2 regions of the Gilliamella sp. B2717 genome follow, and region 1 is predicted to be linked to the other one. Evidence: riboswitches for the same ligand, from Rfam matches in the RefSeq annotation. Region 1 holds a riboswitch; the other holds the start of a gene.

Region 1 (4,141 bases):
CATGATGTTGCTTCCTATCTAGCTTGATTTATTTTATTGATTAGTAAGGTGGTTGCTTGTTCAATATTGGATTGACCACAAATAGCCGATACGACTGCAACGCCTTCAATTCCTGTTTGCATCACTTCTGTTATTTTTGTTATGTCGATACCGCCAATGGCAACAGCAGGGCAATGTTTGGTTTTGACTAATTGAGTTAACTGCTCAATACCAAGTGCCGAGGATGCATCTTTCTTGGTCGAGGTCGGATAGACAGGACCAATTCCAATATAATCGACGTTTTGCCAAGGCACGGTTTCAAGTTGTTGCTGATTCGAAACAGATAGCCCTAACCATTTATTTTTACCGATCAATCGGCGAGCTACATCAACGGGCAAATCATTTTGACCAACATGCACACCATCTGCATCGACAGCTAAAGCAATATCCACATGATCATTAATCAATAGCGGTACCGATGTCTGACTGAGTGCTTCTTTCAAGGCTAAAGCAGCTTTATACCAATCTTTGCCTGTCAATTCTTGTTCTGATCGTAATTGTACGGCGGTTACACCGTTGGCAACGGCAATTTTGGTGGTGTCTACCATGCCACTAATTCCTCCACATAGTGTCGGATCGAGCACTAAATAGAGAGTAAGATCCAACTTTTTCTGCATGCTACGTCCCTATTAGTATGATGAATAAAATAGTGATAATTGATCTAATAACGATACGGCAAAACTGCCTAATCCAAGCTGTTTATTTGCCTTTTCTCCAGCTTTTTTCATCATAAAGCAAGCGGCTGCTGTGGCTAAAAGTGGATCGGTTGAATTTACAATAAACGCTGCAACCATAGCAGATAAGGAACAGCCTGTTCCGGTAATTTTGGTTAAAGCAATATCACCGCCTGCTATAGCGTAAGTCGTATGACCATCAGTAATATAATCAATGTCACCAGTCATGGCGATGATAGTCTGGTAGTCTTGTGCCAATTGTTTTGCATATTGTAAAGCGGATTTTGTCGAGTCTTGACTGTCCGGGCCTTTTGATGATGCAAATTGACCGCTTAGCGCTAAGATTTCCGAAGCATTGCCACGAATAACGGTGGGTTTAAATGATAATAATTGATACGCAATTTCGGTACGATAAGCAAGTGCCGAACCAACGGCAACAGGATCAAGTACCCATGGAGTTTGGCTTTGTTGAGCTTGGCTTGCTGCAAGTAGCATACTTTTGGCGGTATTGTGATTAATTGTACCGATGTTAATCAGTAAACTATTAGCAATTTTAACAAATTCAGCCACTTCTTGTTCAGCAATAATCATTGCTGGTGAAGCTCCAATAGCAAGTAGGACATTAGCAGTAAAATTTTGTACAACATCATTTGTTATACAATGAACTAATGGGCGTTGCGTTTTGACAAGATTAATAAAAGGTGTAACTTGTGTGATTTGAAGCGATGTGGTTACTGACATGTTCATTCCTTATTTGATTTATAGGGAAGAATTTGCCTATTGTAAAGTTGAATGGCTAGACTTCCCTACGCTGGTGTTATCCAGATCAGGTTCAACGGGTAAACTCTCAGTTTTTTTAATGAATAAAAAACACCCCGAGTCAAAATTATGCTTATATTATGAACTGCCTATTGGCTTTTAACAAGTTTGTATAATAGAAAATTTCGATTTAAATGTTATTGTAACAATTTTTCGATATCCGTAATGGCTCTTCTATCCGGCAAGAAAATGATCAGGTGATCATTCTCTTCAATCGTTAAATCCGTGTTGATAATAATAACATCTTCATCACGTACAACTGCACCAATTGTTGCCCCAGACGGTAGCTTTAATCCATTGATGTTTTTTCCGACCAGTTTTGAATTTTCTTTATCACCATGCGCAACGATTTCCACAATTTCAGATTCGCCTTGTCGTAGTGATACAACTTTGACGATGCCTGTTTGTCTGACATGACTTAAAAGTTCAGAAATAGTGGCGTGTTGGGGTGAAATAGCAATATCAATCACACTATCATTAATGAGTTCTAGGTAAGCTTGTTTTTGAATTAAGACGATGACTTTTTTAGCGCCCATTCTTTTCGCTAACATCGATGACATAATATTGGATTCATCATCGCCGGTTACCGCAATAAAAAGATCGGTAAGTTCAATCTGTTCTTGGGATAGCAATTCTTGGTCTGATGATTCGCCATGTAATACTGTGGTATTAAGTAACTGTTCGGCAATGAGTTCTGCCCGTTCGGCATTGCGTTCAATTAGTTTGACTTGATAATCATTTTCTAAGCGCTTAGCCAGTGCAAGTGCAATGCCGCCACCGCCACTAATGATAATTCGTTTATAGGGTTTTTCTAAACGTTGTAGCTCACTGGTCACGGCTTTGATATTGGTTGGCGGAGTAATAAAATACACCATATCGCCAGCTTCAATTAAGGTAGAACCCAGTGGACGAATAAAGCGATTTTTACGGTAGATAGCAACGACTCTGGCTTCAACATGCGGAAGATGTTCTTTAAGCTCTGATAGCTCACTGCCAACTAGCGCACCACCATAATACGCCATAACGGCAACTAGACACACACGGGTATCGTTGAATGAGGCAAATTGTAATGCGCCTGGATATTGAACTAAATGACTGATGTGGTTGGTAATAAGGTTTTCTGGTGCAATGATATGGTCGATATTGATACACTCTTTATTGAAAAAAGGATATCTTTCATCATTGTATTCCGGTGCGCGGATACGCGCCACTTTTTGCGGAATATTAAACATGACATGCCCTATTTGACATGCCATCATGTTGATTTCATCAGAGTTGGTAACGGCAACAAGCATATCAGCCGATTCCGCGCCAGCACTCTCTAATACTTGTGGATAAGATGATTTTCCACAAATAACTTGTAAATCAAAGCGTTCTTGCAAAGATTGCAATTTATCATGATCTTCATCGACAACAGTGACATCGTTCTGTTTTTCAGTAACAAGATATTCTGCAAGCGCACTGCCTGTTTGTCCTGCCCCAAGAATGATAATCTTCATAACTAACCTATTTTAATTAAATGGCTTTCATCGGATTGATTGTCATTAGGATAATCAATGCCTATATCAAAGCTAATTAATACTGTTTAGTGTTAATAATAATCATGTTTTTTTGATTTCAGACTATACAAAACCGATAGCGTCATAGACCTTTTTCAATGTGATATCCGCTTTAGCTCGAGCTTTTTCAGCGCCTTCTTTCATGATTGAATAGAGGTAATCTTCATCATCACGATATTGGTGATATTGTGCTTGTAAGTGACTTATCATATCAATCACTTGTGTCGCCACTTCCGTTTTAAGATGTCCATACATTTTACCCTCAAACTCTTTTTCAAGTTCGGTGACTGGTTTTCCTGTTACACCAGTTAATATATCTAATAAATTTGATACACCAGCTTTATTTTTTAAATCATAACGTACAACAGGCGGTTCATCAGAATCGGTCATCGCTCGTTTGATTTTTTTCTCGATGTCTTTAGGATTTTCAAGTAAGCCAATCACATTGTTTCGATTTTCATCAGATTTAGACATTTTTTTCGTTGGGTCTTGTAAAGACATCACTCTTGCACCAACTTTAGGGATAAAAGGTTCAGGAACAGTAAAAATGTCACCATACAGGGCATTAAAGCGCATTGCAATATCACGTGATAGTTCGAGATGTTGTTTTTGATCGTCACCCACCGGTACTAAATTAGCTTGATATAATAAAATGTCAGCTGCCATTAATACAGGATAATCAAAAAGCCCTGCGTTAATATTTTCAGCGTGTCGTGATGATTTATCCTTGAATTGGGTCATGCGACTGAGTTCACCAAAATAAGTGTAACAGTTTAATGCCCACCCTAATTCAGCATGAGCAGGTACATGAGATTGTACAAATATAGTGCTTTTTTGAGGATCAATGCCACATGCTAAATAAAGCGCCATGGTATCGAGCGTTGCTTTGCGTAGCTTCTGTGGATCTTGGCGTACTGTGATAGCATGTTGATTTACAATACAATAAACGCAATCGTATTCTTGTTGTAAAGCGACCCAATTTTTTAAGGCACCCAAATAGTTGCCAAGTGTTAATTCCCCTGATGGCTGAGCGCCACTAAATACAATCGG
Region 2 (4,141 bases), on a different contig from region 1:
TGATATGTTTTATCATCGATCATTTGGTTACTTAGCATTTCATTATCGAATCGTTCAGTTTGGCAATGACCACAGTGACGCTCTAACTCCATTTTGTATTCCTTATATTCAACTCAATGTTGATGTTATTTTTATCATTTTTATTTATATTGAATTGTAGAATGACAATGATTATTTATAAAGATTAATTTTAATACAGTCGATAGAAAACACGCATTTTAGCCCGATTTGGGTTAGCAAATGGCATCTATTATTTTGTTAAATATACAATTCAAAAAAAGCCCGAAAACTCTTATTGGTTTTTAATTTATCTATATTAAATCAATATCAATCTATTTTAAATTCATTATGACCTCTTAAGTAAACCGGCTTTGTGCGATGATCTTTTAAAAAACGAGCTACTCTAGTTATTCATCATTTATATTTTTACGGATTGCTTAACTGGATGCTGTCACAGGAATATGACGAATCTTAGGGTTATTAATGAGTAACCAATCGGGTAAATTACTTTCTTTTTCAACTAGCCAAATAATGGTATTTATAAATAACCGATCGTTTGAACCTTTAGGTTTTGGGTATTCAAGTTGTGAAAGTGCTAAAGAACGCGCAAAAAGTTGATGCTCACTAAAACTCATATTATGACGATTTTTAGACAAATGTGATTCATAATCAATTATCAACGCAACAGGCTGTTGATCATAGCTGACTAGTTGATCTAACGTGTTACTTAAATGATTTATTTTTGCGGAATCTTTTTTGGGAACAGCATTTAATCTTAGGCGTTTAAACAACGTATCGCTTTTAATTGCGGGTAAGTCTGGTGTTTGAATTTCTTCGAATCCAACAGCTGAATTCCACAATAAGACGTGATTAAATTTTGCATTTTTTAATATTCGATAAATCGACAAGACTAATGTTTCGGAAATGATGGTTTCAGTATCAATTTTCGATTGTTGTCGATCATGAATGTTTCCGGATAAAACGAATTGAGGTTTTGAATTTAGATAGCGATTTAAATCACGCATCCAGCGAGGGCTCTTGAAAGATTGAGACATAATTAATCCTTTAATAAAAATCAAATAACTGACGTTTTTATTATATACAAAGCAATTGAGTAACATCTACTATTTTTTTAATTAATAACTTATTTTTATTTGGATTTCTTGAATACTCAATCCGTTAAACAGTGATTAAACTTAGGTAATAATCATAATAAGAGACAATTAAAATCGCTTTAAAATTATCTAATTTTTGAGCATTAATTCGTTACCTTTTTACCTTAACAGTGATTAAACTTGCTTGTTATTATTCATGCTATCGCAATTACAACTGTTTACAATTAATGAGGTAAACACTAAACTATTTATCGTTCTCAACGGGGTGCCCAAATGGCTGAGAATGTTGGTTAACATAACCCGTCGAACCTGAACTGGATCATGCCAGCGGAGGGATTTGAGTTATTGTGTCTGCTCAAACCTTTTGTCTTTTATTTACTATTTTGGAGGCAAAATGTTTCGTAAGAATCTTCTTTTGTTTTTTGTTTTTTCAGCTTTTTTCTTGATTGATACCGCCAATGCTAAGCCAACTTTAACCGTTTATAGTTACAATTCTTTTATGTCTGAGTGGGGCCCAGGTGAGGCCATTAAGCAAGGTTTTGAAGCGGAGTGTGATTGTCAGTTGGATATCATTTCGTTAGGGGATGGTGTATCTATTTTAAATCGGATCCGGCTCGAAGGGAAAAAGACTAATGCTGATGTTATTTTGGGATTAGACAATAACATCATACAACAAGCTAAGTTAGCTAATATTGTTATTCCTCATCAAATCATTAAACCTGATAATCTTAACACTGATTGGTGGGATAATGATTTTCTTCCTTATGATTATGGTTATTTTGCTTTTATTTATAACAAAGATAAAATCAAAAATCCTCCCCATAGTATGCAACAACTTGTTGATAATAAAGCCAATTGGCGAATTATTTATCAAGACCCAAGAACCAGTACGCCAGGACTAGGTCTACTGTTTTGGATCAAAAATATCTATGGCGATGATGCTGCCAATGTATGGAAAAAGATCGCTAAAAATACGGTAACCGTCACCAAAGGCTGGAGTGAATCTTATGGTATGTTTTTGAAAGGCGAAGCTGATTTTGTTTTAAGCTACAGTACATCGCCGATTGCTCATATTATGAAAAATGATCCTCGCTATGAGGCAGCCATTTTTGATGAAGGACATTACCGTCAGGTTGAAGTAGCAGGTATAATCAAATACAGTCAGCAACCTGAGTTAGCACGTCAGTTTTTACAGTATTTACTCAGACCTGAAATACAACGTCAGATTGCTGAAAAGAATGTGATGTACCCGATCATTCAAACGACATTACCTGAGGCTTATCAGAAAATAAAGCCTGTCACTAAGGCGTTAGAATTTGGATCTGAGCAAGTTGAAAAAGGACAAAAAGCTTGGATTCGTGAGTGGCAATCAGCGATCAGTAAGTAATAATAGACATTAACATGTTGAATTTTAGAACGTTAATACCGGGTATTCTTGCCGCCAGTAGCATAATGGTTGTACTGGGTAGTGCATTATTATCCATTGGTTATTACGCAATAACTTCAGGTGAGATAAACAGTTATATTGACAGCTATTTATTACATATTTTGTGGATAACTGTTTATCAAGCCACACTATCAACATGTCTTTCTATTTTCTTTGCTATATTAATGGCAAAAGCTTTATCCATGGTTGAGTTTTGGGGTAAAGGTTTATTGTTGCGAATAATGCCGGTGACGTTTATTTTACCTGCACTGGTTGTTGTGACAGGGCTTTTATCCGTTTATGGGCAGCAGGGATTACTGTCAATCTTTGTTGGATATATCGGCTTGCCATTTTCATGGTCAATTTATGGATTACAAGGAATTTTATTAGCACACGTATTTTTGAATTTTCCTTATGCTTGTTGTCTATTTTACCGAACGCTGATGAGTGTGCCTGTTGAACAGAAACAGCTAGCCGCTCAATTGAATTTTTCTGGTTACACTTTTTTTCGATTGGTTGAATGGCCACATCTTCGTCGGCAAATATTGCCTATGGCTTCGCTGATTTTTATGCTCTGTTTTTCAAGTTTTGCGATTGTATTGGCTTTAGGCGGTGGCCCCAAATATACCACCATTGAAGTAGCAATTTATCAATCCATTCGTGATTTTGATTTTATTCAAGCGGTTTTGCTTTCCTTATTGCAATTGCTTTGTTGTGTAGGTTTTATGGGAATAATGCAAAAGTTTAATAATAATAAACAAGTCACAATGCGCTTTATAAAGCAAAACTACCGTTTTCCTGTTTCTGGCTTGACTGCCTTGCTAAGTTCAATCGTGATTATTATGGGGGGATTATTTATTTTACTTCCTTTGATAAATATCGTGATTGATGGTGTTTATTTTTTCCGTTTGTCACTGTTTACGCCAACCTTTCAACATGCAACACTGTTTTCACTTTTCATTGCATTGGGGTCAGCCATCGTAACCCTGTTAATGGCACTATTTATTCTTTGGACAAATAGTCGATTGCTCATTTATCAAAAGGTAACGTGGAGTAATCGATTAATGTTAGCCAGTTCGTTAATTTTAGCGATTCCCAGCATGATTTTAGCGTCAGGACTGTTTATATTATTTTATCAGTATGCAGGTAATACTTGGTTTATCTGCATTTTATTAATATTGTGTAATGCTTTAATGGCATTACCTTTTGTCATTAAAAGTCTGGCTACCCCCATGTTCGATGTCACTAAGCGTTATTGGCTATTAAGCCAATCCCTTTGCATTGACGGGGTTAACCATTTTTATTTGATTGAATATAAAGCGTTAAACAAATTAATGTTAAAAAGTTTTGTTTTTTCGGCTATCTTATCTTTAGGGGATTTTGGCATTATCGCACTATTTGGTGGGCAGTCAGTCATCACATTGCCTTATTACCTCTATGAGCAGCTATCACATTATCATTATCAAGATGGTAGTGTCACAGCGGCAATATTATTAATTATCTCTTTTAGTTTATTGGTTTTGGTGGATGATGATCACACTCAATCATATTAATTATCATTATGATAATTTTAAAATGTTTTTTAATTTTGGTATTGCCG

Evidence for each region. Region 1 has a riboswitch for thiamine pyrophosphate ahead of thiM (hydroxyethylthiazole kinase). Riboswitches for the same ligand answer to the same signal wherever they lie in the genome.
Region 2: it holds a riboswitch for thiamine pyrophosphate, as region 1 does, so the genes downstream of both, thiB (thiamine ABC transporter substrate binding subunit) here and thiM (hydroxyethylthiazole kinase) in region 1, are expected to answer to the same signal.

What each region holds. Positions count from the first base shown of each region.
Region 1 covers NZ_JAFNNQ010000011.1:59,397-63,537, forward strand. The annotation lists gene thiD (bifunctional hydroxymethylpyrimidine kinase/phosphomethylpyrimidine kinase) at 1-6, opposite strand, end outside; gene thiE (thiamine phosphate synthase) at 15-656, opposite strand; gene thiM (hydroxyethylthiazole kinase) at 669-1,454, opposite strand; TPP riboswitch at 1,500-1,601, opposite strand; gene trkA (Trk system potassium transporter TrkA) at 1,670-3,031, opposite strand; gene trpS (tryptophan--tRNA ligase) at 3,155-4,141, opposite strand, start outside.
Region 2 covers NZ_JAFNNQ010000009.1:64,692-68,832, forward strand. The annotation lists gene J3U35_RS02365 (AAA domain-containing protein) at 1-92, opposite strand, end outside; gene J3U35_RS02370 (hypothetical protein) at 438-1,055, opposite strand; TPP riboswitch at 1,367-1,469, shown strand; gene thiB (thiamine ABC transporter substrate binding subunit) at 1,510-2,502, shown strand; gene thiP (thiamine/thiamine pyrophosphate ABC transporter permease) at 2,517-4,094, shown strand; gene thiQ (thiamine ABC transporter ATP-binding protein) at 4,117-4,141, shown strand, end outside.